DNA from 4 places in the Pseudomonas sp. R1-1 genome. Region 3 is predicted to be linked to each of the others. Evidence: predicted binding sites of a transcription regulator. Region 3 holds the regulator's gene; each other region holds the start of a gene.
The links. The regulator FliA, encoded in region 3, starts transcription of late flagellar genes. The targets are predictions, from matches to a motif close to CTAAAGTTTNNNNNNNNNNNGCCGNTAA.

Region 1 (7,257 bases), 1.5 Mb from region 3:
CGGTGCCGGTGATTCGCGGCGAACGCCTGCCGTTCTGGGCGGTGTTCGGGCGCATCGCACCGTATGGCATGAGCCTGACCCTGGCCTCGATCGGCTACGGCACGCTGACCACCTTCATTACGCTGTATTACCTGGACCGCGGCTGGAGCGGCGCAGCGTACTGCCTGACGGTGTTCGGCGTGTGTTTCATCCTGTCCCGGCTGCTGTTCATTTCGGCGATCGCGCGCTTCGGCGGCTTCGCCTCGGCCATCGCCTGCATGAGCGTCGAAACCCTGGGCCTGGTGTTGTTGTGGCTGGCGCCGTCCACCGCGTTCGCCTTGATCGGCGCCGGGCTGGCGGGGTTTGGCCTGTCGCTGGTGTACCCGGCGCTGGGCGTCGAGGCGATCAAGCAAGTGCCCAGTTCCAGCCGTGGATCGGGGCTGGGGGCGTATGCGGTGTTTTTCGATCTGGCGCTGGCGATTGCCGGGCCGTTGATGGGCGCGGTGGCGCTGAATCTGGGCTATGGGTGGATATTCTTCAGTGCGGCAATGTTGTCGGTGATCGGCTTGGGGCTGACGTTGCTGCTCAAGCGCCGGACGATGTCCTGAATCCCGCCGCGGCCCCCTGTAGGCCTTCGCCTGCTCGCGATGGCGGAGTGTCAGTCGACATCTTCTTGCCTGATACACCGCTATCGCGAGCAGGCGAAGGCCTACAAGGGATCTGCGACGTTCATTGATCGGCCGTCTGCATCCCCGCCCGTGTCGGTTTGCCCAGCGCATGGGAGAAGAAGCGGCCGGCCTCGGAGATCAGGTTGCGGTGGATGTCCTCGCGGTCGACGCCATTGGCATCGGTGCACAGCGCCGGCATCGCGCGGATCTGCTCTTCATTGCACGGCGCCAGGAACACGAAATGCCCTGCCCCGGCCAATAATTTGAAGTCCGGCGCGGTCGGCAGTTTGCGCGCCAGTGCGGCGGCGTTCTTGTCGAAGGCCACCAGTTTGTCGCCGTCGCCGCTGTAGAGCAGCACCGGCACGTGTACATCGGCCAGGGTGTGCCGGCCGAACTTCAGGCTCAGCGGCGCCATCAGCAACAAGGCGTGGACGCGCGGATCGGGCACCGGTTGCAGATCATCGCGATCGACGATCAATTCACCCTGGGTATTGCAGGCGTCGTGATCGTCCGGGCGTTCCTGGCAATAGCGCCGCAGGCGATCCAGATCCGGCTGCGCGCCGGAGAGGATCAACGCGGTCTCGCCACCCGCCGAATAACCGATCACGCCGACCTGCTCGGCATTCACATAAGGCGCGAGCATGCCGTCGCCTAGCGTCGCGGTGATCGCTTGGGAAATCTGGATCGGCCGCCCGTAGAGATTACTCAGGGTACCGAGGCGGCTGTGGTCCTTGGAGTTGTCGCCGGGATGAATCACCGCGACCACCACAAAGCCCTTGCGCGCCAGCGACGTCGCGAGATCGTGCAAGGCCAGCGGCGTGCCGGTGTTGCCGTGCGAAAGCATCAGCATCGGAAAACGGCCAATGGCGACTTTGGTGTCTTCACCCGCCTCGACCGAATAGCCCTCGAGCAGGCTCTGGTGTTCGCGCTCGCTGGAGGGATAGAACGCGATCGCGCGCATCGGTTGCAGATCGAGGGGATCGAGAAAGGTCATTTCGTGGTAGCCGACGCTCCACACGGGGTGTCGTCCGGGCGCTGCCTGCACTGAATCGAGGCTGACCAGCAGGCCTATCAGTAACACTGCACAAAGACGCACCATGGATGCCCCACCCTGTTTTGACTGAATCCTGTGATTCGCTGCCTGCGTGGATCGGCGCGCGAACGCTGAGCGATCAACTGCATAACCCGGGCCAGATTATGTAACAGCCAGAAACAAAAAACTCCGTATTCGCCCCTTGCGGAACCAGAATACAGAGTTTTTTGAGTGCTGCCTGAACCGTAGCTGTTCTTTACGCAAGCCTTACGCAGCAGCGAACAGTTGCTCGCTGATCTTCGCCTGGGCTGCGGCCATGGCGTTGTTGCGCACTTCTTCGCCGTAAGCCAGACCTTCAGCGCGGACGATTTCGATGTCGGTGATGCCCAGGAAGCCCAACACCAGCTTCAGATATTCTTCGTGAGCGATGCCGCTGGCCTGACCGGCATGGATGCCACCGGAGGTGGAAACGATCACCACTTTCTTGCCACCGCACAGGCCTTCAGGGCCGGCTTCGGTGTAACGGAAGGTCTGGCCGGCGACGGCAACGCGGTCGATCCACGCCTTGAGTTGGGTCGGTACGGTGAAGTTGTACATCGGCGCGGCGATTACCACGGCGTCGGCAGCGATGAATTCGGCCAGGGTGCTGGCGCTCAATTCGGCTTCGTGCTGTTGCGCGGCGTCACGCAGTTCAGCGGTGGTGCCGGCGGCGACCAAAGTAGTCGAGGAAAAGTGGCTGATCGCGTCAGCCGCCAGATCACGGTAAGTCACCACGGCGCTCGGCTCAGCGGCCTGCCAGGCTTTGACGACCTGGCTGCTCAGCTGACGGGATGCCGAGTTGTCGCCCAGGATGCTCGAATCGATATGCAGCAGTTTCATGTGGATGCTCCTTAAGTAATCGCCGGTTGCGACGCAATGGAGACAATCCTACGCAAGAAACCAATGGATGATTAGCCGCCCGCAATGCGATAGTTTGTCCTATTGATAGAACAGTCGGATGACTCGAATGCAAGACCTCAACGATCTCTACTATTTCGCCAAAGTTGTCGAGGCCGGCGGGTTCGCTGCGGCAGGGCGTTTGCTGGGCATTCCCAAGTCACGGCTGTCGCGGCGCATCGCCGAACTGGAAGAGCGCCTTGGCGCGCGACTGCTGCAACGCACCACCCGCCAGCTCAACCTGACGGCCGTCGGCGAGCGCTATTTGCGTCATTGTCAGGCGATGTTGCTGGAAGCCGAAATGGCTGACGAGGCAGTGGCGAGCATGTCCAGTGAGCCGCGCGGGCGCTTGCGGGTATCCTGCCCGACCGGACTGGCTCGGGAGATGCTGCCGTGGGTCATCAGCGAATTCCTCGGCAAATTTCCGCAGGTGCAACTGGAAGTGGTGCTGCTCAATCGTCGTGTCGATCTGGTCGGCGAAGGTTTCGATGTGGCGCTGCGCGTGCGCGAGCATGGTGATGAAGATCCATTGCTGGTTACCCGGCGTCTGCGTCAGGCGCAGATGGTCGTGGTCGCCAGCCCGGCTTTTGTCGCGGACCACTCGGTCAATCATCCGCAGGACCTGAAGAACCTGCCGGTGCTTGGTGCGCTAGAGGCTGATCGTCTGGTCCACGTGCGCTTGCTCGACGCCCAGGGCAAGAGTTTCGAGCTGAACATGGAAGCACGCCTGGGCATCGATGACTTTATTGTGCGCAAGGCTTGTGTGCTGGCCGGGCAGGGTTTCACCTTGTTGCCGATGATGTATTGCGAAGAAGAGCTGCGCAACGGCACGCTGGTGCAGATGCTGCCGGAGTGGTCATTGCCCGGCGGCTGGCTGCAAGCGGTGTATCCGCATCGGCGCGGGGTGATGCCGGCGGTGCGTGCGTGGATCGATCATCTGGTCGAATCGTTCAATGCCTGTGGGGAGCGACCGCTATGAGCAAGGGAAAAATGAGCGAAGCCGAAGTGGCGGCGTTCTGCCTGGCATTGCCGGGTGCTCGGGAAGATTACAAGTGGGGCGGCGTGCGCGTGTTTTCGATTGCCGGCAACAAGATGTTTGCCTTGCAGGGACTGCGTGGCGATTCATTGGCCTTCAAGGTCGACAAGGATCTGTTCCTCGGCCACTGCGACCGCCCGGGCATCCACCCGGCGCCGTATCTGGCGCGGGCGCAGTGGATCATCATGCACCCGCCCTACCCACTGGGCGCTGAGGAATTGCAGGGGCTGTTGCAGCGTTCGCATCAGTTGGTGGTGGGAAAGCTGCCGAAAAAGACCCAGATCGGTCTTCTGCTTTAAGCCCCAATCCTCCTGTGGGAGCTAGCCTGCTAGCGATAGCGGTGTGTCATTTTCGAATGCGCCGCCTGACACGCCGCTAACGCCAGCAGGCTGGCTCCCACAGGGGTTCGTGGTGTTCCAAGGTTAAGTGAGCCGAGCACAAAAATGTAGGAGCCAGCCTGCTGGCTCCTACAGGGTTTTGTGGTTTGGGTCAGAACAGTTTCAGCAGGTTCGAGCCGAGGAACAGCTGGTCGATCCAGAACACCTGATGCAGCGCGACGATCACCCAGAACAGAATCTGGAACGACACCTTGCGCGTCTTGTGCCGGAACAGTTGCTGGGCGATCAGTGCGCCCGGCCAGCCACCGGCCAGTTCCACGGTGTGGAGGATGTTTTCCGGGGTGCGCCAGGCATCGGTGCGGGCCTTGCGCTTGTCGGCCCAGTACATGAAGAACGCCAGCACGCTGACAATCCCGTAAGCCGCCAGCGGCACCAGGGAAATCCCGCGCAGCCACATCGACACGGAGCCGAACAGCGGCAGCGCGCACACCACCAGCAGCACCAGCAATTTGAATTTCAGATGCTGAATCGCGCCGCCCGAAGGCCGCCCTTCGGTGCGGCGTGCGCGGGAATCGTTCATGGCTTGGCCGCCGCCCAGTCGACCCAGCCGAATTGCCAGGTCGCCAGGATCACCAAGCCAAACACGATCCGGTACCAGGCGAACGCCGCGTAGCTGTGGCTGGCAATGAACTTGAGCAGGCCGCGCACGGCGATCATGGCGAAGATGAACGCGGTGACGAAACCGATGGCGAACACCGGGAAATCTGCCGGCACAAACAGCTCGCGATATTTATAACCCGAGTAGACCGCCGCGCCGACCATGGTTGGCATCGCCAGAAAAAACGAAAACTCCGTGGCGGTCTTGCGCGACAGGCCGAACAACAGGCCGCCAATGATCGTCGAGCCGGAGCGCGAGGTGCCGGGGATCATCGCCAGGCATTGGGCGAAACCGACTTTCAGTGCGTCCTTCCAGGTGATCTCGTCGACCGTTTCGGCGTGCACCTCGTGCTGACGCTTCTCCGCCCACAACATGATCACCCCGCCCACCACCAGCGCGGCCGCGACCGTGATCGGGTTGAACAAGTATTCGTGGATCAGGTCGGCAAAAATCACCCCCAGCACCACTGCCGGCAGGAAGGCGATCAGCAGGTTGGCGGTGAAGCGCCGTGCGCTCGGCTGGGTCGGCAGACCGATGACCACGTCGAGAATCTTGCGGCGAAACTCCCAGACCACCGCGAGAATCGCGCCGAGCTGGATAATGATATTGAACGCCATGGCCCGTTCGCCGCCGAAATCGAGCAAGTCGGCAACGATGATCTGGTGCCCCGTACTGGAAATGGGCAAAAACTCCGTCAGCCCTTCTACAACTCCTAGTATCAGTGCCTGCAAGGCCGTCCAAAGATCCATCAATCCCCCAAAGAGCGATGCGCAGCGGCATGCCCCGATAGTATTTTTTACGTTCACTGCGATCAGCGTAGCTGTTTATGGCTGTACCGATTCCGCGCGCACAGAATCCACACGAAACGGTAAAAATTCCGTGAAATTTCAAAATGGATTCAGGTTTTCACGCGCGGGGCCGAAATCCTAACAGACAAGCCTTAATAGCGCTGCCGCGTTATACGACTTGGGTCGCATGTACCCGCCCGCGTTATCGTGGCTGGATGCTGGCGGTCAATCATTACAAGAACAAGAACCCGGAGTGACAGCGTTATGAACAGCTTGCGCAGTGTGTCGATCAGCCGACGCTTGTGGCTCATCTTGATTGTGGCGGTGGTCATGTTGCTGACCTTGGGCGTGCTGATGCTCAAGCAGATCCATGACGACCTTTATCACGCCAAGGCCCAGAAAACCCAGCATGTGGTGCAGACCGCCAGCGGCCTGCTGACCTATTACCATGGCCTGCAAACCGCCGGCACCTTGAGCAAGGAAGCGGCGCAGCAACAGGCGCTGACGGCGATTCGCGGCCTGCGCTACGACCAGAGCGATTACTTCTGGATCAATGACCTCACGCCCGTGATGGTCATGCACCCGACCAATCCCAAGCTCGAAGGCCAGAACCTCTCGGCAATCCGCGACCCGGACGGTTTTGCGGTGTTCAACGAGATGGTCGCCATTGCCAAGGCCAAAGGCGCCGGCATGGTCAACTATCGCTGGCCGAAACCCGGCGCCACCGACCCGGTGGCGAAAACCTCCTACGTCAAACTGTTCGAGCCGTGGGGCTGGGTGATCGGCTCCGGCGTGTATGTCGATGACGTGCAGGCCGAATTCCAGGGGCAGATGCTGAAAGCCTCGGTGATCGGCCTGGCCATCGCGCTGATCATGGCGCTGCTGGTGATCCTGATCGCGCGCAGCATCGTCCGGCCGTTGCAGGAAACCGTCAACGCCATGGCCAACATCGCCAGCGGCGAAAGCGACCTGACCCGCAGCCTCGATACCCACGGCAAAGACGAAGTCACCGAACTGGCGCACCATTTCAACGCCTTCACCGCCAAGTTGCGCCGGGTCATCGGCGACTTGCAGGTATCGGCCAGCGCCCTCGGCCAGTCCTCAAGCGAGCTGGGCAACGACGCGTCGCAGGCGCAACAACGCAGCCAGCAGCAATCGCAGCAGATGGAACTGGTGGCCACGGCAATCAACGAAGTGACCTATGGCGTGCAGGATGTGGCGAAAAACGCCGAGCACGCCGCCGCCGAAATGCGTGATGCCGAGGCGCAGGCGCAACAGGGCCAGATCAACATCGACGGCAGCCTGCAACAGATCGACAGGCTGTCCGGCACCATCGATCAAGCGGTGGAAGTGATTCGTACGCTGGCCGCCGAAAGCACGCAGATTGGCAGCGTGCTGGAAGTGATCCGCTCGATTGCCGAGCAGACCAACCTGCTCGCGCTCAACGCCGCTATCGAAGCGGCGCGGGCCGGCGAGCAAGGTCGCGGGTTTGCCGTGGTCGCGGACGAAGTGCGCTTGCTGGCGCAGCGTACGCAGAAATCCACCGCAGAAATCCAGTCGATGATCGAGCGTTTGCAAAACCATTCCGAGGCCGCCGTGAAGGTGATCGGCGACAGCAGCAAGGCCTCACAACTGACCATCGAACAGGCGGGGCTTGCCGGAGCCAGCCTCAACGCGATCGGCCAGGCCCTGCGCAATCTCAATGGCTTGAACGCCTCGATTGCCAGCGCGACGTTGCAGCAGGCGCATGTGGTTGAAGACATCAATCAGAACGTGACGCAGGCGGCGGGGCTTTCGCACAGCACGGCGTTGGCGGCGGAG
Region 2 (7,257 bases), 1.6 Mb from region 3:
ACCGGTGGCGTGGAGCGAACTCCCCGGCATGCCCTTCGCCAGCAACGGCAAGGTCGACCGCAAGGCCCTGCTGGAGCTGCCGGTCAGCGTGCAGGACAGCGGCCCTAAATGCCTGCCCGCGAATGCTGACGAAGCGCTGCTGCTGGAAATCTGGGCCGAGTTGCTGGAGCTGCCAGGCAGCGATATTTCCACCGATGAAAGCTTCTTCAATCTGGGCGGCCATTCGATCCTGTTGTCACGAATGTTGCTGCGCCTGCGTGAAGAATTCGGCCGCAGCATTTCGATCAATCGCTTCATCGAACAGCCAACCATCGCCAAGCTCGCAACCCTGGTGCGCGGCACCGATGACAACGCTGTGCTCAGCGCCCAGGCCATGGCCGACGCCGAGCGCGCGCTGGATCTCCAGCCGTTGCCGATCTGTCGCATGGGCGATGTGCACAAGGTCATCGTCACTGGCGCCAACAGTTTCGTCGGCGTGCATATTGTCGAAGCGCTGCTCGGTTGGGGCGCCAGCGAAGTCGCCTGCCTGGTGCGTGACGGTGGCGGGCAAACAGCGGCGCAGCGCTTTGCCCAGGCGTTGCGCGAGAATCGTCTGGAGCATCTGGATCTGAGTCGTGTGCGGGTCTATGCGGCGGACATCACCCGCCCGCAATTGGGCCTGAGCGACGAAGATTATCAGCGCCTCGATCGCGAGTTCGGCGCGCTGGTGCACAACGCCGCCAACGTCAACCATGTGCTTGATTACGAGTCGCTGGCAACGGACAACGTCGAGCCGGTTTTCGCCCTGCTGCGCCTGTGCGAGGGGCAGAGCAAAAAGGTCTTCAACTTCGTCTCGACTTTGTCGGCGTCCAGCAGCGTCGATGACGCGGGCCGGGTGCTGGAACTGCCGGCAGCCACAACGCCACCGATCTACATCCGCAACGGCTACAACCTGTCGAAATGGGTCGGTGAGCGCATTCTCGAACGGGCCCGCGAGCACGGGGTGCGGGTCAATCTGTATCGCCCCGGCAATATCAGTTTCAACAGCCTGAGCGGCGTCTGCCAACCGCACAAGAACCGTTTGATGCTGATGCTCAAAGGCTCGATCCAGCTCGGTCAGGTGCCGGCCTTCGCGCTGAACTTCGATCTGATGCCGGTGGACTTCCTTGCTCGCTTCATCGCCTTCCATGCCAGCCGTTATTCGCCCGACCGTGCGGTGTTCAACCTGCACAACCCCGAGCCGCTGAGCTGGGACGCCTACGTCGCTTCATTCCGCGAAACCGGCAGCGAGTTTTCGCTGGTCAGCGTCGCCGACTGGCAACAGCAATTGAGCCGAGTCGACGCCGACAACGCGCTGTTCGGCGTGCTCGGTTTTTACCTCAACGGCTTTGAAGAAGACATCGGCGACATCTCGCTGATCGGTCACGCCAACGCTGAAGCCGGAGTGCAGCAGATGGGCGCGCATTACCCGCAAAAATCCCCGGCACTGCTGCGCCGCGGCTGCGACTACCTGAAACAGATCAACTTCATCTGACGTCACCAAAAAGGAGCAACACCATGAGCAATCTGCAACCGGACACCCTGATCAAAAACCCCCACGGCTGCCACGTTGTGTCTTCGGTGCGAGTGCCGGCGGACGCGGCGCAAGTCTGGGCAGTGGTCGGCAACTTTGGCGCTTTCGAGCGATTCATTCCGGCGCTGTCGCACATCGAAATGACCGGCGAGGGCGTGTCCTCGCTGCGCAAGAAAGTCTTCAAGGATGGCAACGTCGTGGTCGAGCAACTCAACTCCCGCGATGAGCAGGCACTGAGCATGACCTGGACGACGATCTACAACACCTTGGGCGTGGCCAACCTGTGGGCGGCGATGAATGTCGAAACGCTGGGCGACGGGCAATCCCGGGCGACGTGGACGATCATTGCCGAGCCGGCGTCGGGAGGGGAGGAAGCGTTGCCGGGGTTCAGGGATTTTGTGCAGGGGTTTGCCAATGATGCGATGGGGAATGTGCTGAAGCTGTTTGTTTAAGAGTTGAGTCTGGCGGTGAATGCACCACCGCTATCGCTGGCAAGCCAGCTCCCACAGGATTCGAGTCGTCCACAAATAAAGTGTTCGCCGAAATTCCTGTGGGAGCGGGCTTGCCCGCGATTGAACGATAACGCAGTCAGATCTTGAAACTATCGACCAACTGCTTCAACCGGTTGGCCTGCTGCGACAACGCATCACAATCCTTCAGCGTCTCGTTGAGGTTGGCCACGCTCTGCTGGTTCAACAGGTTGATCTGGTTGACGTCGACGTTGAGGGTTTCCACCACCGCGGTCTGCTCTTCCGTGGCTGCGGCCACCGACTGGTTCATGCCGTCGATTTCGCCGATGCGCTGGGTCACGCTGACCAGGCGCAGACCGGCCTGATTGGCCACTTCCACGCTCTGCTCGCTGGACGCCTGACTGGCGTTCATCGTAGTCACCGCCTCACGCGAGCCGACCTGCAGCGAGGTGATCATCTTGTGGATTTCTTCCGCCGATTCCTGGGTGCGATGAGCCAGGTTGCGCACCTCGTCCGCCACAACCGCAAAACCACGCCCGGCCTCACCGGCACGCGCCGCTTCGATCGCGGCGTTGAGCGCCAGCAGGTTGGTCTGCTGCGAGATGCCTTTGATCACATCGAGAATGTGGCCGATGTTGTCGGTGCTCGCATTGAGGGTTTCGATCTGGGTGCACGACAAACTGATCTTCTGCGACAGCTCGGTCATCGCCTGAATCGTCTGCTCGACTACCTGACGTCCGTCGTCGGCCTGCTCGCTGGCGCCGCTGGCGTGTTGCGAAGCATCGGCAGCGTTGCGGGCGATCTCCTGGGTGGCGGCGCCCAATTGATTGATGGCCGCCGCGACGCTGTTGGTGCGCGCGCTTTGTTCGTCAGAGCCGACGATCGACGCGTTCGACGACGCCATGACCCGTTGCGACAAGTCGTGCACATGGCGGGTGGCCGAGGACACTTCGGAAATCGATGCGTGAATCCGTTCAACAAACTGGTTGAAGGCACTGCCCAGTTCGCCGAATTCGTCTTTGCCTTCTACCGACAGACGGCGAGTCAGATCGCCTTCGCCCTGAGCGATGTCCTGCATCGCACGGCCCATCGTGGTCAGCGGACGCATCAAGACGTTGATCAGCAGGCTCAACAGCAACGCAATCGCGGCCACGGCGACAAACATCGCGATCAGCGCCGAGGTACGGAATTGGCTGAGCGCCGCGTAGGCTTTGTCGTGATCGATCGACAGACCGATGTACCACTGCGCATTCGGCAGGTCGCTGACCGGGGTGAACGACAGAATCCGCTCCTCGCCATTGAGTACGACGTTCTGGTTGCCCTTCTCGATGCGCACGCTGGTGTTCGGGTAGATGTCTTTCAGGTTCTTCATGACCTGATCCTTGTCCGGGCTGACGATCACCTGACCGTCAGCGCTGACCAGGAACGCATGGCCGAGGCCACCGAAGTCCACCGAGTTGATGATCTTGACCAGGGTTTCCAGGCTCAGGTCACCCCCGACCACGCCGAGCAATTCACCGTTCTTCTTCACCGGCATGGCGATGGTCACTACCAGCCCGCCAACCGCGGCCATGTACGGTGGGGTCAGCATGGTTTTATCCGCGACCACCGCTTGCTTGTACCAGGGACGCTGACGCGGATCGTAGCCGTCCGGCATCTTCGCGTCCGGGCGTTGGGTAAACACTCCGTTGGCCTGGCCAACATAGGTGAACTGGAAATTCGAAGTGAAGGCCGGTTGATCGACCAGCCCCGGCAGATCGGCGTCCTTGCCCTGATGCGCGACGTTCTGCGCGAGGTTTTCCAGCACCAGAATCCGCCCGCTCATCCAGTTCTGCACGCTGCTGGCGGTCAGATCACCGGCCTGCTGAACGGAAGACTGAAGGTTCTGGCGAATGGTGCTTCGCTGCAGATAGTCGTTGTAGAGCGTGAACAGCGCGAACGCCAGGACCACGACGCCCGAGGCGGCCAGCAGAATTTTGTGGCTGAACTTTAGATTCATTTCATGGGACTTCTTATGCCAAAAGTGGGGATGCGTTCCGGATGCAACATTCCATGTACAGCGCAGGCAGCGTTCTTCCGGCCGCTCTACTTTGGTGCACGCATGTCTCACCAGTCTGTCGGCACACGTCGGAGAAATCTTAGGGTTGGGTCAGAAAAGGATGAGGTTTGGATCGGATTCCCGCCGAACGGCGGGCCAGAGCGGCTGGCGGAAGATTATTCCGAGCGTTGCGTGAGCAGCGGTTGCAAATTTTGCGACCCTTGAAGACAATGCGACTAATTATCATTTGTGACGTCCAGGCTGTCGCGTTCATGTCCTCCCCCGAGTTTGCGGTACAGACGCTTTATCATTGTCACCACGGCTGGCTCAACACCTGGCTGCGCATGCGGCTGGGCAACGCAGCGGATGCGGCGGATCTGGCACAGGACACCTTCGTCCGCCTGCTGCAACGCAGCGAACACCTGGAGCTCAAAGCCCCTCGCGCGTTCCTGCGCACCATCGCTCGTGGCTTGGTGATCGATCACTGGCGCCGTGAAGAAATCGAACGCGCCTACCTGGAAACCATCGCCCATTTACCCGAAGCCGAAACGCCCGGCAGCGAAGCCCGCGCGCTGATCATCGAACTGCTGGAAAGCATCGCGCGCATGCTTGAAGGACTGAAACCGAAGGTACGCCAGGCCTTTCTGCTGGCGCAGTGCGAAGGTCTTACCCACAAGCAGATCGCCGAGCAGATGGGGCTGTCGTTGCGCTCGGTGGAACGCTACGTTGCCGAAGCGCTGTATCACTGTTATGTCTTGCGGTACGCGCACTGATGCCCTTGGACAACGCTGCACTTGGCCGCCGCGCCGAGCCGCCACCGCAAGTGGTCAAACAAGCCATTCACTGGCTGCTGCGCCTGCGCAACAACCACGGCAATCCGCGTCTGAGCCGCCAGTGCGAACAATGGCGGGCCGAACATCATGAGCACGAACTGGCCTGGCAGCGTGTGCAGTCGCTGCAAGCCGAACTGAGCAGCAACCTGCGTGCGGTGCCCGGCGCACAGGTGGCGTTCAACACGCTGGAAAACAGTGCGCAAGGTCTCGGCCGGCGGCAGGCCTTGAAGTTGCTCTCAGGCGCATTACTGATGGGTTCCGCCGCGTGGCTAGCCAAGGACAGCGGCGCCTGGCGGCAGTGGAGCGCCGATTACGCCACCGCGACCGGTGAGCAGCGCGGTTTTCAATTACCCGATGGCACGCGCATCGAACTCAACACCGCCAGCGCGGTGGATCTGCATTACACGGCGCAGCAGCGCCTGATCAAACTCACTCGCGGCGAGATCATCGTCAGTTGTGGCGGCGCCGATGAAGGCGCGCCGTTCGATCGCCCGCTGCGCGTGCAAAGCCGTCACGCTATGTATGCGCCCATTGGCGCCCGCTTCATTCTGCGTGAGGACAACGATTGCAGCCGGCTCACTGTGACCAGCGGCCGCGTTGCCATTGTTTCCGGCGGTAATTCGGTCGAAGCCGTCGCCGGCCAGAGCTACCGCATCGACCACCTGCAGATTCGCCCGGTGCCGGTACCGGATATGGACGTCGGCGCGTGGGTCGACGGTTTGATCGTCACGCGCAATATGCGCCTCGGCGATTTCATCAATGAGGTCGGGCGCTACCGTCAGGGTGTGCTCAATTGCGCAACGGAGATCGCCAACCTGCGCCTGTCCGGGGTGTTCCGCCTGGAGGACACGGACAAACTGCTGGCGGTGCTGCCGCAGACCCTGCCGGTGCAATTGCGCTACCGGACACGCTGGTGGGTGAACGTGGAACACGCGGTGTGAAGTTTTTTGGCGGGTTTGCGCAACAGCTTCGGCTTAGTCAGTAAGCACTTCAATCCAAGCGTTTGCGACTTCCTACGGAAACCCACAATGACTGTCCGCGCCCACTGTAAGAACTCTCTGAATTTCACTGTTGAATCGAGTCTGCTGCAGCACGCCGTCCGCGCGGCGCTGTTTTCTACCGCGCTGAGCGTGGGTGTATTGCCGACTCTGACTTTCGCGGCCGACGCCAATGCCGGTGCGGTCAGCCCGCGCTATGACATCTCTGCGGGGCCGCTGGACGAGGCACTGAACCAGTTTGCCCGTCAGGCGGGCATCACTTTGTCGATGACCCCGCAACAGACTCAGGGCCATCAGTCACCGGGGGTTCGGGGCGAATATTCCACCGATCAGGCGCTGAGCCATTTGCTCGGCGGCTCGGGCCTGGAAGCCGTCACCCAGGATGGCAGCCGCTACATCCTGCGACCGCTCGCCGAGAGCGAAGCGCTGGCCCTGCCGACCACCGACATCAAAGGCTTCGCCCTCGGCAACGCGCTGGGCAGCATGGCGGGCTACAACGCCACTCACAGCCAGATCGCCACCAAAACCAGTACCGCATTGCTCGAGACTTCGCAAAGCGTGTCCGTGGTCACGCGCGAGCAAATGGACGACCAAGGCTCGCAGACCGTCTCTCAGGCCATGCGCTACGCCCCGGGCGTGCTGACCAATCCGTATGGCGCGACTCATCGTTACGACTACGTGGCGATGCGCGGTTTCAACGATGGCTCGGTGGACAACATTTATCTCGACGGTCTCAAGTCGATGGGTGACAGCGGCACTTACAGCACCCTGCAAGTCGACCCGTACTTTCTGGAGCGAGTGGATATTCTCAAGGGCCCTTCTTCGGTGCTGTATGGCCGCAGCTCACCCGGCGGTCTGGTCGCGCTGACGAGCAAGAAACCGCTGTACGAGGCCTACCATCAAGTCCAGGCCACGGTGGGTAATCAGGGGCAGCGCGGGTTGGGTTTTGACTTCAGCGGACCGGTCGATGACGACAAGCGCATCGCCTATCGTCTGACCGGTTTAACGGATCGCTCCGACACGCAATTCGACCACAACAAGGAAAAGCGCTACGCCCTGGCGCCGACGTTGAGCATCGACTTCAGCGAAGACACCTCGCTGACGCTGCAGGCATATCTGCAACACGACCCGGATGGCGGCTACCACGGTGGCGTGCCGGCCGATGGCACGATCCATCAGCGCAACGGCCAGCGTATCTCGACAGACTTCTTTGAAGGTGAGCCGGGTATCGATGGTTATTCGCGTGACCAGCAGTCCTTTGGGTATCAATTCGAGCATCGCTTCAACGATGTCTTCACCGCGCGGCAGAACTTCCGCTACCTCGATTCCAAAGTAAACATGGATCAGGTCTACGCCTATGGCTGGA
Region 3 (7,257 bases):
GACGAAGCCGATCCGCTGAGTGCCCACCGAAAGGATCACCACATGGCCTTCACGCTGCTCTTCGTGAGCGGCGGAGCTGACCAGCCAGCGCTTGAGGTAGAACAATGGCAGCGCCTTGTCGCGCACGATCACCACTTCCTGACCGTCGACGACGTTGGTGGTCGACAGGTCGAGGTGGAAGATCTCGTTGACGTTGACCAGCGGGAACGCAAACGCCTGGTTGCCAAGCATGACCATCAGCGTCGGCATGATCGCCAGGGTCAGCGGCACCTTGATGACGATCTTCGAGCCCTGGCCCTTGGTCGAGTAGATGTTGATCGAACCGTTGAGCTGGGAAATCTTGGTCTTCACCACGTCCATGCCGACACCGCGGCCGGACACGTCGGAAATCTCGGTCTTGGTCGAGAAACCCGGGGCGAAAATCAAATTGTAGCACTCGGTATCGCTCAGGCGATCGGCCGCGTCCTTGTCCATCACGCCGCGTTTTACCGCGATCGCACGGAGCACGTTCGGGTCCATGCCTTTGCCGTCATCGGAAATCGACAGCAGGATATGGTCGCCTTCCTGCTCGGCCGCCAGCACCACACGACCGCCACGGGCCTTGCCCGACGCTTCGCGTTCTTCCGGCGACTCGATGCCGTGGTCGACGGCGTTGCGCACCAAGTGGACCAGCGGGTCGGCCAGGGCCTCGACAAGGTTTTTGTCGAGGTCGGTTTCTTCACCCACCAGTTCCAGGTTGATCTCTTTCTTGAGCTGACGCGCCAGATCGCGAACCAGACGCGGGAAGCGCCCGAAGACCTTCTTGATCGGCTGCATCCGCGTCTTCATCACGGCGGTCTGCAGGTCAGCGGTGACCACGTCGAGGTTCGACACGGCCTTGGACATGGCTTCGTCGCCGCTGTTGAGGCCCAGGCGCACCAGACGGTTACGCACCAGCACCAGTTCGCCGACCATGTTCATGATCTCGTCCAGACGCGCAGTGTCGACACGTACGGTGGTCTCGGCTTCGCTCGCCGGTTTTTCAGGCGGTGGCGAGGCAGGCGCACGGGCTGGGGCCGGTGCAGCCGCGGCGGCGGGTTTTGGCGTTTCGGCTTTTGGCTCAGGCTTCGGCGCAGCTTTTGGCGCAGCAGCAGCGGCAGCCGGAGCCTTGGCGGCCGGCGTGGCCACGCTTGATGCGGAGCCAGCCGTTGCGGCGCTGGCGTCAAACTTGCCTTTGCCGTGCAATTCGTCGAGCAGCGATTCGAATTCGTGATCGCTGATCAGGTCGCTGCCGGCTGCGGCGGCGGCCGGGGCGGCGGCTGCAGGTGCCGAGGCGATAGCCGATTCCAGCGCATCGACAGCAAAATTGCCCTTGCCATGCAACTGATCAAGCAGCGCTTCGAATTCATCGTCGGTGATATCGGAGCTGTCGCCCTTGGCCGGTGCGGCCGGAGCCGCTGCAGTCGGCGCTACCGCGTCAACCGCGAACTGGCCTTTACCGTGCAACTGATCGAGCAACGACTCGAACTCGGCGTCGGTGATTTCATCGCTGGCCGGCACATCGGCGGCCGGCGCAGGGGCCGCAGCGGCCGGGGCTTCGGCTTCGGCCTTGACGGCGTTCAGCGAGTCCAGCAACTGCTCGAATTCGTTATCGGTGATGTCGCCGGATGCGTCGCCTTCGACGACCAGTTCCTCGATCATCTCAGCCACTGGCGAAGCCGGGGCTTCGTCAGCGGTTTGCGGCTCGGCCAGACGCGCCAGCGCGGCCAGCAGTTCTGGCGTGGCGGCGGTGATCGGTGCACGCTCGCGGACTTCGCTGAACATGCTGTTCACCGCGTCCAGTGCTTCGAGCACGACGTCCATCAGTTCTGCATCAACGCGACGCTCACCCTTACGGAGGATGTCGAACACGTTTTCGGCGATGTGACAGCACTCCACCAGCTCATTGAGCTGAAGGAAGCCGGCGCCCCCTTTTACAGTGTGGAAACCGCGAAAAATTGCGTTGAGCAGGTCTGCGTCATCCGGGCGGCTTTCCAGCTCGACCAGTTGTTCGGACAGTTGCTCAAGAATCTCGCCGGCCTCAACCAGGAAATCCTGAAGGATCTCTTCATCGGCGCCGAAGCTCATTAATGGGGTGCTCCTACAGGTCTAAAAACCCAAAAAACCCGAAATTCCGAAACTCTAGAATCCAAGGCTGGATAACAAATCGTCCACATCGTCCTGACCGGACACAACGTCTTCTCGTTTATCGGCATGAATCTGCGGACCTTCACCCTGCGAGAGATGTTTTTGTGGATCTTTTTCGGCAAGCATCGCAGCACGGTCATGTTCGATGCCCGCAAAGCGGTCGACCTGACTGGCCATGAGGACGAGTTTGAGCAGATTGCTTTCGACTTCGGTGACCAGTTGGGTCACGCGCTTGATCACCTGACCGGTGAGGTCCTGGTAATCCTGGGCCAGCAGGATGTCGTTGAGATTGCTCGACACCGCACGGTTGTCCGTGCTGCTGCGTGACAGAAAACCGTCGACCCGGCGCGCCAGCTCGCGGAACTCTTCAGCCCCGACCTCGCGACGCATGAAGCGACCCCAATCGGCGCTCAACGTCTGGGCTTCATCGGCCAGACTGTTGACCACCGGTGTGGCGCTTTCCACCAGATCCATGGTGCGGTTGGCCGCGGCTTCCGTCAGCTTGACCACATAGCCCAGGCGTTCGGTGGCGTCGGTGATTTGCGACACTTCCTCGGCCTGCGGCATGTGCGGATCGATCTGGAAATTGACGATCGCACTGTGCAGTTCACGCGTGAGCTTGCCCACTTCCTGATACAGGCCACGGTCACGGGTCTGATTGAGCTCATGGATCAGTTGCACCGCGTCGCCGAACCTGCCCTTTTCAAGGCTTTCGACCAGTTCGACCGCGTGTTTTTTCAGGGTCGATTCAAAATCGCCCTGTGAAGATTCGTTATGCTCCATAGCTCCCCCGCGCGTTCTCAGCCGATGCGTTCGAAAATCTTCTCGATTTTGTCTTTCAACGCCTGAGCCGTGAAAGGTTTGACCACGTAGCCGTTCACACCGGCCTGAGCGGCTTCGATGATCTGCTCGCGCTTGGCTTCAGCGGTCACCATCAGCACCGGCAGGTGCTTGAGTTTTTCATCGGCGCGCACGTGGCGCAGCAGGTCGATACCGGTCATGCCCGGCATGTTCCAGTCCGTTACCAGAAAGTCGATGCTGCCGCTGTTGAGGACCGGAATGGCGGTTACGCCATCATCGGCCTCGACGGTGTTGGTGAACCCAAGATCGCGCAGCAGGTTCTTGATGATCCGCCGCATCGTTGAGAAGTCATCAACGATGAGGATTTTCATGTCTTTGTTCAATTCGACCTCCAAGCAGTCTTAAACGCGCCCAGCACCTGGACGCGCCACTTCAATCAATTGGCGCAGCACTTAAAGTTTGTCTGGAGCACAACGGATCGAGACCGGCGCCGTTCATCACCGCACCAGCCTCGTTTCGCAGTGTCCCCACACTGCCTTCAGCGCGCTCGCCACTCCCCCAAACGCCCCCGCAAACGGGCCGCGCACTGGCTGTGTAACTGGCTGACCCGCGATTCACTGACGCCAAGGACTTCACCGATTTCCTTGAGGTTCAGCTCTTCGTCGTAGTACAGCGCCAACACCAGTCGCTCACGCTCCGGCAAATTGGCAATCGCGTCCGCCAGCGCGGCCTGGAAGCGTTCATCTTCCAGATCGCGTGACGGCTCCATATGAGCACTGGCGCCATCCTCGTGCAGCCCTTCGTGTTCGCCGTCCTGCAAGAGGTCGTCGAAACTGAACAGGCGGCTGCCCAAAGTGTCATTCAGAATCCCGTAATAATCGTCGAGACTCAATTGGAGTTCGGCCGCAACCTCGTGATCTTTAGCGTCACGGCCGGTTTTAGCTTCAATCGAGCGAATCGCGTCGCTGACCATCCGGGTATTGCGGTGGACCGAGCGTGGCGCCCAGTCCCCTTTGCGCACTTCATCGAGCATCGCGCCGCGGATTCGAATGCCCGCGTACGTTTCGAAACTGGCGCCCTTGCTGGCGTCGTATTTGGTCGACACTTCGAGCAGGCCGATCATCCCGGCCTGGATCAGGTCTTCGACCTGCACACTGGCCGGCAACCGTGCCAGCAAGTGATAGGCAATGCGCTTGACCAGTGGCGCGTAACGCTCGATCAACTCGTACTGCGCGTCACGCGCCGACTTCTTGTAAAGATTCATGCCACTGGCGGTCATATCACAGGCCCTGCGGTTTGCTGCACGAGACGCTCGACGAAAAACTCCAGATGGCCGCGCGGGTTGGCCGGTAGCGGCCAGGTGTCGACCTTCTGCGCGATGGCCTTGAAAGCCAGGGCGCATTTGGAGCGTGGAAAGGCTTCGTAGACGGCGCGTTGTTTCTGCACGGCCTTGCGCACGCTTTCGTCATACGGGACGGCGCCGACATATTGTAGGGCGACGTCAAGGAAACGGTCCGTGACCTTGGTCAACTTGGCGAACAGGTTGCGCCCTTCCTGCGGGCTCTGCGCCATGTTGGCGAGGACGCGGAAGCGGTTCATGCCGTAATCGCGGTTGAGCAATTTGATCAGTGCGTAGGCGTCGGTGATCGAGGTCGGCTCGTCACATACCACCAGCAACACCTCCTGCGCGGCGCGGACGAAACTGACCACCGAGTCCCCAATGCCCGCAGCGGTGTCGATCACCAGCACGTCGAGATTGTCGCCGATGTCGCTGAACGCCTGAATCAGGCCGGCGTGCTGCGCCGGGCTCAGGTGGACCATGCTCTGCGTGCCGGACGCCGCCGGCACGATGCGAATCCCGCCCGGGCCCTGCAACAGCACGTCGCGCAGTTCACAGCGGCCTTCGATCACGTCGGCCAGCGTGCGTTTGGGGGTCAGCCCCAGCAGAACGTCGACGTTCGCCAGACCGAGGTCGGCGTCCAGCAGCATGACCCGACGGCCAAGCTCTGCCAGCGCCAGCGACAAGTTCACTGACACGTTAGTCTTGCCGACGCCACCTTTGCCGCCGGTCACCGCGATCACCTGTACGGGATGCATGCTGCCCATGTTATTTCTTTACCTTGTCTTGCATAGACGGAGGCCACATTACTGGCTGCGCGTTCCGGATCGGAACAATGCGTGGCAGACCATCGATGTAGGTACAAAAACTGTTCATGATTACCTCAGCCAACCTGCTTGGTCGGGCTGTGATAGATATCAGCGAACATGTCAGCCATGGCTTCTTCGCTGGGTTCTTCCTGCATTTGCACGCTGACGGCGCGGCTGACCAGTTGATGACGGCGCGGCAGATGCAGATCATCCGGAATCCGTGGGCCATCGGTCAGGTACGCGACCGGCAATTCATGACTGATCGCCAGGCTCAACACTTCACCAAGACTGGCTGTTTCATCCAGTTTAGTCAGAATGCAGCCGGCCAGCCCGCAACGCTTGTAACTATGATAAGCGGCGGTTAGAACCTGTTTCTGGCTGGTGGTTGCCAGGACCAGATAATTTTTTGAGCGAATGCCCCGCCCGGCCAGGCTTTCCAGCTGCATGCGCAGCGCCGGATCGCTGGCCTGCAGGCCGGCGGTATCGATCAGCACCACGCGCTTGCGCAGCAGCGGATCGAGCGCCTGTACCAGCGACTGGCCCGGATCGACGTGGGTCACCGGCACATTGAGAATGCGCCCCAGGGTCTTGAGTTGTTCCTGCGCACCGATGCGGAAGCTGTCCATGCTCACCAGCGCCACATTCTGCGCGCCGTACTTGAGCACATAACGCGCCGCCAGCTTGGCCAGCGTGGTGGTCTTGCCCATGCCCGCCGGGCCGACCATCGCAATCACACCGCCCTCTTCCAGCGGCTCGACTTCCGGTACGGCAATCATCCGCGCCAGATGCGCGAGCAACATGCGCCAGGCCTGACGCGGCTCTTCGATATCGGTGATCATCGCCAGCAGATCGCGCGACAGCGGGCCCGACAGGCCAATGCGCTGCAAACGGCGATACAGATTGGCTTGCGCCGGGCGGCTGCCCTGCAGCTGATTCCAGGCCAGCGTGCCGAGCTGCACTTCCATCAGTTCGCGCAGGCTGTTCAACTCAAAACGCATCGAATCCAGCGCACGCGGATCGACGCCCGCCGAAGCCTGCGCAGGCGCTGCGGCCGGACGCGCCGGTGCAGCGTAGGTCGGCTCGGTCAACGGTTCGGCAGCGGTCAGCGGCAGGCCGGCCGTCAACGGCAGCCCGGCGAACAACTGCTGATTGGTGTTGCCGTCGGCTTCGCCACGCAGGCTCAATTCGGCCTGTGCGGTGACGATGCGCGACTGGGTCTTGCGCAGCTCGTCCTCGAGTTCCATGTTCGGAACCCGTGGCGCCAGCGCCGACAATTTGTAATCCAGTGCTGCCGTCAACTCGACGCCGCCGGCAATGCGGCGGTTACCGATGATGGCGGCATCAGCGCCCAGCTCATCGCGAACCAGCTTCATGGCCTGACGCATATCGGCGGCGAAAAAACGCTTAACTTGCATAAACCACTACCTCAGCCGTTGGGCCCTACTGTCGCAACGATGGTCACTTGCTTGTTGTCCGGTATTTCCTGGTAGGCCAGCACATGCAGTCCGGGGACGGCGAGGCGGCCAAAGCGCGAGAGCATCGCGCGGATCGGGCCGGCGACCAACAGGATCACCGGCTGACCTTGCATTTCCTGACGCTGCGCCGCTTCGATGAGCGAACGTTGCAGCTTCTCGGCCATGCTTGGCTCCAGCAGAACACCCTCTTCCGAGCCTTGTCCTGCCTTCTGCAGACTATTGAGCAATATCTGTTCCAACCTTGGTTCCAAGGTGATCACAGGCAGCTCGGACTCAGTGCCTACAATGCTTTGGACGATTGCACGGGATACGCCGACCCGCACGGCGGCCACCAACGCGGCGGTATCTTGACTCTTGGCGGCGTTGTTGGCGATGGCTTCGGCGATGCTGCGGATATCGCGCACCGGCACGTGTTCGGCGAGCAACGCTTGCAGGACTTTGAGCAACTGCGACAGCGACACCACACCCGGCACCAGCTCTTCCGCCAGTTTCGGCGAGCTCTTGGCCAGCAACTGCATGAGTTGCTGGACTTCTTCGTGGCCGATCAGCTCGCTGGAGTGCTTGTACAGAATCTGGTTCAAGTGCGTCGCAACCACGGTGCTGGCGTCGACCACGGTGTAGCCGAGCGACTGCGCCTGGGCGCGCTGGCTGATTTCGATCCACACCG
Region 4 (7,257 bases), 2.8 Mb from region 3:
ACCGAGCGGACCAGGAAACCCTGGGTCTTGGTGTTGTACTCCGTGATGATCACGAACGGACTGTTCTTGTCTTTCAACGCTCCGGAACCGGTCGCCATTGCCAGATCGAGGATCGGAATGGTCGCCCCGCGAATATTTGCCACCCCGCACACCACAGGACTGGACTTGGGCATCAACGTCAGCGACGGGCATTGCAACACTTCCCGTACCTTGAACACGTTGATGCCATAGAGCTGTTGACCGTCGAGACGGAACAACAACAGCTCCAGGCGATTCTGCCCTACCAGTTGCGTACGCTGGTTCACCGAATCCATTACACCCGCCATGCCCAGACTCCTACATCAACGCCAAGTGTTGTTGCGACGCACATTCATTGCTAAACGGCACGGCGCTTGCTTTTTAACCCGTATGAACATTCAAACGACATTTTCCCGACACCTGATAGCGCCTCTTCGCAGAGCGCTTGCCGGTGCGTGCGCCATTTGCTGCTTGTTCTTTGGCAGTCCTGCCCATGCTGATGCGGTTACCTTGCCTGACATGCTTATCGGCGTCACTCAGGGCTTTCTTGAGTTCACCGTAGAAGACTATCTGACGAGCAGTCAAACCGAAGGCCGTTATGAAATCGAAGTCAACCAGCTCGACCCACGCATGCGCATGCCGATGTGCGACAAGGAATTGACAGCGACGCTGGAGAGTCCGGCACGCCCTTTGGGCCGGGTTACGGTGAAGGTTCGCTGCGAGGGCACATCGCCCTGGACGGTGTTCGTACCCGCTCAAGTCCGGCTGTTTCGCGAGATTGTCACAACCACGCGTGCGCTCAAACGCGCTGGCATTATCGAGCCGCAGGACGTGACCTTGCGCGAGCGCGATGTCAGCCAGATCAATCAGGGCTTTCTGACTTCGGTGGACGAAGCGATCGGGCAGAAATTAACCCGACCAACGGTCGCCGATCAGGTCATCACCCAGGTTCATCTGGAGCAGGCGGAAGTCATTCGCAAGGGCGATCAGGTCGTCATCACCGCACGCAGCGGGACATTGGCCGTGCGCATGCCGGGCGAAGCCCTGGCCAACGGCGGCCTGAAAGAACAGATCCGGGTAAAAAACCTCAATTCACAACGGGTGATCAAGGCGCAGGTCACCGCGCCGGGACAAGTGGAAGTGGCCATGTGAAAGCCCTGTGAGAAAACTGGCGCCGACCTCGTCGCTTCCCTAAACTGTGTCGCAGCAGGACATGCCGCGATGCAGCCAGGCGCATTGGAAAAATGTGCCTAAAGTTTTCCAGGGGATAGCCGAAAACATGGCAAGCGTCCAAATTCCCAGAGGTTTTTATCATGGTCATCGATTTCAGCCGTTTGAACAGTTCCTCGTCACTGACAGGCAGCACACGTACCAGCAACGCCAAGGAAAGCGCTGAAAACAGCCCCTCCGCGCCGCTGAATACCCAGGCCGAACAGGCCAATGCCGCCAAAAGCGGGGAGTCGGTACACCTCAGCAATGAGGCTCAACAGTTGCAGAAGGTCACTGACAAGCTGCGCGATCAGCCTGCTGTCGACAAAGCCCGTGTGGCCGAGTTGAAAGCCGCGATTGCCGATGGCAGCTATAAAGTCGACAGCAACCGTGTAGCCAGCAAACTGCTCAACTTCGAAGCCCAGCGCTAGGCTTTTGCCGGCGCCAGGCTTTTGGACGCTTAAACCCCAAGGCCAGCCATGCACGACACTACTTTATTGCAACTGATCGACGACGACTTTGCTCCAGCGCAAGAATTGCTGGAGTTGCTGCAAACCGAATCCCTCGCGTTGCACGGTCGTGACATGCCCCTGCTGGAAGAAATTCTGGCGCGCAAGCAGGCGTTGATCATTCTGCTGGAACAGCATGGCCGCAAGCGCAGCGAAATCCTCGCCAGCCTCAATCTGCCGACCGATCGCAACGGCCTGCAACAACTGGCCGCGCAATCGAACATTGGCGAGCAGTTGTTGCGCCAGGGCGATGCCCTGACCGACCTGATCGCCCAATGCCAGGCAGCCAACGTCAAGAATGGCCAGTCGATCCGCATTCAGCAGGCCACCACGGCCAATCAGCTGAAAATCCTCACCGGGGGCGAACCGCCAGCGTTGTACGACGCCAGCGGCACCTTTGCCAAGCCCGCCAAACCGCGTCCGCTCAGCCAGGCATGAGCCGTTGATGCGCCAGCTCTATCAACCCGCGGAACATGCTGGCAAAATGCTGGCTAGTCGTCATATTTTGTCTGGAGATTGATAAACCGTGTCCAACGCCCTCAGCGCGGATGATGCTCCGCAGCCCCCTAAGGTGCTCACCACGCCACTGGAAATCTCCAGCAACCTGCGCCAGCTGCAGGACAGCCACGATCCGCTGATCATCACCTTCCACGAGCGCAGCCAGCGTTTTCAAAGCTACCTGATCAAAGTCGACCGCGACAGCGCCTCGATCGCTCTGGACGAAATGATCCCGCGCGATGGCGAACGCTTCCTGCTCGCCGGCGAGCCGTTCAAGGTTGAAGGTTTTCATGACGGCGTACGCATCGCCTGGGAATGCAACGGCACGCTGAACATCGAAGAATCCGACGGCGATCGCTTTTATACCGGCGAGCTGCCGACCGAAGTGGTTTACCACCAGCGCCGCAACGCCTTCCGTGCCGCGCTGAAACTGACCGATCTGGTCAGCGTTGAACTGGGCGGTGAAAAGCTCAAGTCGCCGATCCATGGCAAGCTGCTGGATATTTCCGCGACCGGTTGCAAGTTTCGCTTCGAAGGCGACATCACCGATCGCCTGCAACTGGGCCAGGTCTACGACCGCCTGATCGCCCCGCCGCTGTTCGGCAACCAGCCGATCGCTGTTGAACTGCGCTATCTGCACTTCGAAGAAAAGCTCAACATCACCTTCGCCGGCCTGCGCTTTCACAACATCAGCGGCCCGGCCGCGCGCAACGTCGAGCGTTTCGTTTATCAGCTTCAACGTGAAGCGCGGCGGTTTGATAAAGACGATCTCTGAGCCGTAGCGACCAACAAAAAGGGCAGCCCCTCACAGGGCTGCCCTTTTTGTTGCGCGGTGTTTATGTACGCTTCAGGGCCGCGCGCCACTGATATCCGGCGCAGGCTTGTCATCTGCGCTGCTCACATCATCTTCGGCCGTGGCTGGCGGCGGTTCGGCTGGCTCGGGTTCAGGTTCTGGACTGGACGGCGCCGGATCCTGGACCATCTGCTCCTGCACCACTTGCTCATCGACGCGTGGGTCGAGCGCTGCTACGAGTGGCGAACTCGACATGCTGTCCGGCATGGCCACGTGATGCAGCGGCGCATCATCGACCTGATGCAGATTGGTCACCGCCTTCGGCCGAATCCGCCACACCAGTACCAGCGCAAAAAAGCTGAAGAACGCATACAGACTCTGGCTGCCGAGAAACTTCATCAGCACGCCGGCCAGCAGCGGCCCGATGCTCGCGCCCACCCCGTAGGTCACCAGCAGCATGGCCGTCAGCGACACCCGTCGATCGCCCTCGACATGGTCGTTGGAAAACGCCACGGCCAACGGATAGAGACAGAACTGCACCAGCGAACAGAGGAAGCCCACCACAAACAGCACTTCCAGCGGCACCTGCGGCAGCACCGCCAACGGCAGCGCCGCCACTGCCAGAAACCCGGCGAAGCAGCGGATCAGCAACGCCCGGTCGTAACGATCGGACAACCAGCCGAGCGGCCACTGCACCAGCAAACCAGCAAAAATGCAGCTACCCATGAATAGACCGACCTGCTCGGTCGACAGCCCTTGCTGTGAGGCATACAACGGCGCCAGGCCGTAAAACGAACCGATGATCAAACCGGCGCCGAGCACTGTGCTCAACGACTGCGGCACCCGCTTGATAAAGAAGCGCGGCTCCATCGGCGCCGGATGCAGAGGGGCCGGGTGAATCCGTCGGGTCAGCGCCACCGGCACCAGACACAGCGCAAAGCACAGTGCGACCAGCATCAGCAGCTCGAGGCCGAGGCCCGGGTGCATGACCAGAATCAACTGACCGAGCACCAGGCCCAGATACGAAGCGATCATGTAACCGCTGAACACCAGACCACGCTGATTGGCATCGGCCTGCTCGTTGAGCCAGCTCTCGATCACCATGTACTGGCACATCATGCCGAGGCCGACGATGGTCCGCAGCACCAGCCACGCCGGCAGCCAATCGACCAGACCATGGCCCAGCACTGCCGCACCGACAATCCCGGCACACGCCGAATAAGCGCGAATGTGCCCGACCCGGGCGATCAGCCGGTGACCGATCTTGCCGCCCAGCACCAGACCAAAATAGTTGGCGGCCATCAGCGCACCGACCCACAGGCCGTCGACATTGTCAGCGGCCAGACGCAAGGCCAGATAGGTGGAGAGAAGGCCCGAGCCGATCAACATCATCAGCGAGGCGAAATACAGCGCTCGAAAGGATTTCCAGATTTGGCGCATCGGCGTTCCGAGCGGCTCCTTGCAGTAAAGACCGGGCTAACCAAAGGCTAGCGGGGTGGCGACAGTACGTCAGGCCTGGGCTGCTAGAACACGCCGTTCCCAGGGGGTGATTTCATCGAAGAAGCTGGTCAACTCCATGGTCTTCGAAGCGATGTAGCCTTCGATGAACTCGGGTCCGAACAGTTCCCTGGCCAAGTGGCTACGCTTCAGACGTTCCAGAGCAGCATGCAAGGTACACGGCAACGCAAGATTGTCCGGCACGACAAACTCGCCCTGAATCGCCTCGCTGGGCTCGAGTTCCTGCTCGATGCCATGCAAACCCGCGGCCAGACTGGCGGCGAGCACCAGATACGGATTCGCGTCGGCGCCCGGCAAGCGGTTTTCGACCCGACGAGCGACCGGCGAACTGGCCGGAATGCGCAGCCCGGCGGCACGGTTATCGTGGGACCAGCAGGCATTGTTCGGCGACGCATACGGATGGCACAGGCGCTGATAGGAATTCACGTTGGGCGCAAACAGTGCGGTGAACTCGGCCATGGCTGCCTGCTGCCCGCCGATGAAATGGCGGAACATCGCGGTCGCCTCGCCGCTCGCGTCACTGAAGACATTTCTGCCGCTGCCGATTTCGACCACGCTCTGGTGAATGTGCATCGAACTGCCCGGCGTGTGCGCCAACGGCTTGGCCATACACACCACGGTCAGGTCGTGCTTGAGCGCGACCTCTTTGAGCAGGTGCTTGAACAGGAATGTCTGGTCGGCCAGCAGCAACGGATCGCCGTGCAGCAGATTGATCTCGAACTGACTGACGCCCATTTCGTGCATGAAGGTGTCGCGGGGCAAGCCCAGCGCCGCCATGCATTTGTAGACTTCGCTGAAGAACGGTCGTAGTCCGTTATTGGAGCTGACGCTGAAGGCCGACTGGCCGTCTTCGCGACGACCGTCGAGGCCGACCGGTGGGTGAAATGCTTGGGTGGGATCAGGGTTGGGCGCGAAAACAAAAAACTCCAGCTCGGTCGCCACCACCGGCGCCAATCCGCGCGCGGCGTAACGGGCAATGACTTTCTTTAGCTGGCCACGGGTCGACAGCGGCGAGCTTTCGCCGCTCAGTTCGTCCGCGTCGCAAATCGCCAGGGCGCGCGGCTCGTCACTCCAGGGCAGGCGGTGAACCTGGGTCGGTTCGGCGACCAGTGCAAGATCGCCGTCATCGCTGCCGTAAAACCGCGCCGGCGGGTAGCCGCCCATGATGCATTGCAGCAGCACACCCCGCGCCAACTGCAGGCGCCGCCCTTCGAGGAAACCCTCGGCGGTCATCACTTTGCCTCGCGGCACGCCATTAAGATCCGGCGTAACACATTCAATCTCATCAATGCCCGTCAGTCGCTGTGCGAGTGAGCGCTGGCCATCGGTTGTCATGACGCAATCCTTGTTATTGTGCGAGCCGCGAACGGCGACCCGTACAAAATAGGCTCCGGCTGTTCGGAATATCAAGCAGCGTCAGCAAAAACCATTGTTACGGCAGATACAGACTGAATACTCCGCCACCGAGCGGACCGCCATTGCTGATCTCCGTGCGCCCCTCCACGCCATTGCGCTGATGCAGCGCCGCGATGCGATTGGCAAAGTACAGACCGAGTCCGGTACTGCCGCTGCTGTGATTGATGCCCTGCACGTAATCGGCCTGACGCTCGAGCATCTCTCGCGGATAACCGGCGCCGTCATCGTTGATGCTCAGGACCAGTTGCCCGGCCTCGTCACTCACGGTGATCAATAATGATTCGCGTGCGTAACGAATGGCGTTGTTGATGCAGTTGCTCAGCACCGAAGCAATCAGCTCACGATCAAAGAAACCCAGCGGGCTTAGCGGGTCGACTTCATAGGTGGCGAGAATGCCGCGGCTGGCGAATACCTCCTGATGCGCGGCCAGTTGCGCCTCGATGAAATCGTCGAGTTCGTGATAGGCCGGTTGCAGCGGCAGCTGATTGACGCCGAGCTTGTACAGCCCGAGCAACTGCACGAGCATGCCGTTGAGGTGAGCGAACTCGAAGTCGATCACGCCCTGCTCCGCGCCCTCACGCTGCGCTTGCGGCAGACGCGCCAGCCATTGGCTGTGCGCCTGCATGAGCATGGCCAGGGAGTTTTTCATGTCGTGGACGGTGGAGGCGATCACCGTGGAGAAATCCAGCGCCTGCTCATCGTGGTTCATTCGCCAAACGCCTTGCTTTTCAGCTTCTGATAACGCGCAAACCGCGCGTCGGTGTCGGGCATCAGGCCGACCATTTTCAGGCAGGCCCGACATTCTTCCAGCTCCGCTGACGGCACACTGGTGTCGGTGCCATGCAACAGCGACTGGGCCAGGTTCAACGCGATGCTGAGGTTCTTCGGTTGCATCTTCAATGCCTTGCGGAACACCTCGCGGGCTTCCACCAGGTTGCCGGTCTTGTACACCCGCACGCCCTGACGGTTTAAGTCAGCAGCGGCGTTACTGGAACTGAGTATGGTCGGGTCATCGGTGAGCTTGGCGATGTCTTTCATCACCGCCGGGTCGTCGCCGTAGATCTCCGCGCAGCTCTTGAGCATCGAGGTGCCCGCCTCGGCCTGTCCAAGCATCTGCAACTGCTTGGCCACCAGCAATGCTGCTTCCGGGCTCATGAACTGCTCCATGCCATCGAGACGCATCAGCGCTTGCTCGGTGAGCTTGTCGGCAGTTTCCGCATCGTTGAGCAGCAGGCTGGTGGCTTTCATCAGGCGCGCACGAATCTGCAGGCCCGGGTCACTCGGGTTTTCTTTGGC

Region 1: a site for FliA is predicted at 5,546-5,573, ahead of J3P75_RS13200 (methyl-accepting chemotaxis protein). Genes of this name have one in related genera too.
Region 2: a site for FliA is predicted at 4,137-4,164, ahead of J3P75_RS27025 (methyl-accepting chemotaxis protein). Genes of this name have one in related genera too.
Region 4: a site for FliA is predicted at 1,269-1,296, ahead of flgM (flagellar biosynthesis anti-sigma factor FlgM). Genes of this name have one in related genera too.

The regions. Positions count from the first base shown of each region.
Region 1 is NZ_CP071663.1:2,911,663-2,918,919, reverse strand. Features, by position in the region: gene J3P75_RS13235 (MFS transporter) at 1-587, shown strand, start outside; gene J3P75_RS13230 (alpha/beta hydrolase family protein) at 709-1,746, opposite strand; gene J3P75_RS13225 (FMN-dependent NADH-azoreductase) at 1,948-2,559, opposite strand; gene J3P75_RS13220 (LysR substrate-binding domain-containing protein) at 2,687-3,595, shown strand; gene J3P75_RS13215 (MmcQ/YjbR family DNA-binding protein) at 3,592-3,951, shown strand; gene J3P75_RS13210 (DUF1294 domain-containing protein) at 4,142-4,570, opposite strand; gene J3P75_RS13205 (undecaprenyl-diphosphate phosphatase) at 4,567-5,397, opposite strand; gene J3P75_RS13200 (methyl-accepting chemotaxis protein) at 5,701-7,257, shown strand, end outside.
Region 2 is NZ_CP071663.1:6,060,507-6,067,763, forward strand. Features, by position in the region: gene J3P75_RS27015 (amino acid adenylation domain-containing protein) at 1-1,513, shown strand, start outside; gene J3P75_RS27020 (SRPBCC family protein) at 1,537-2,004, shown strand; gene J3P75_RS27025 (methyl-accepting chemotaxis protein) at 2,141-4,021, opposite strand; gene J3P75_RS27030 (sigma-70 family RNA polymerase sigma factor) at 4,333-4,833, shown strand; gene J3P75_RS27035 (FecR domain-containing protein) at 4,833-5,834, shown strand; gene J3P75_RS27040 (TonB-dependent siderophore receptor) at 5,922-7,257, shown strand, end outside.
Region 3 is NZ_CP071663.1:4,450,238-4,457,494, forward strand. Features, by position in the region: gene J3P75_RS19940 (chemotaxis protein CheA) at 1-2,106, opposite strand, end outside; gene J3P75_RS19945 (protein phosphatase CheZ) at 2,161-2,949, opposite strand; gene J3P75_RS19950 (chemotaxis response regulator CheY) at 2,967-3,338, opposite strand; gene fliA (RNA polymerase sigma factor FliA) at 3,506-4,246, opposite strand; gene fleN (flagellar synthesis regulator FleN) at 4,243-5,073, opposite strand; gene flhF (flagellar biosynthesis protein FlhF) at 5,190-6,530, opposite strand; gene flhA (flagellar biosynthesis protein FlhA) at 6,542-7,257, opposite strand, start outside.
Region 4 is NZ_CP071663.1:1,650,084-1,657,340, reverse strand. Features, by position in the region: gene J3P75_RS07600 (chemotaxis protein CheV) at 1-326, opposite strand, end outside; gene flgA (flagellar basal body P-ring formation chaperone FlgA) at 409-1,170, shown strand; gene flgM (flagellar biosynthesis anti-sigma factor FlgM) at 1,332-1,658, shown strand; gene J3P75_RS07585 (flagella synthesis protein FlgN) at 1,707-2,174, shown strand; gene J3P75_RS07580 (flagellar brake protein) at 2,263-3,009, shown strand; gene J3P75_RS07575 (MFS transporter) at 3,082-4,467, opposite strand; gene J3P75_RS07570 (glutamine synthetase family protein) at 4,537-5,778, opposite strand; gene J3P75_RS07565 (sensor histidine kinase) at 5,978-6,670, opposite strand; gene J3P75_RS07560 (response regulator) at 6,667-7,257, opposite strand, start outside.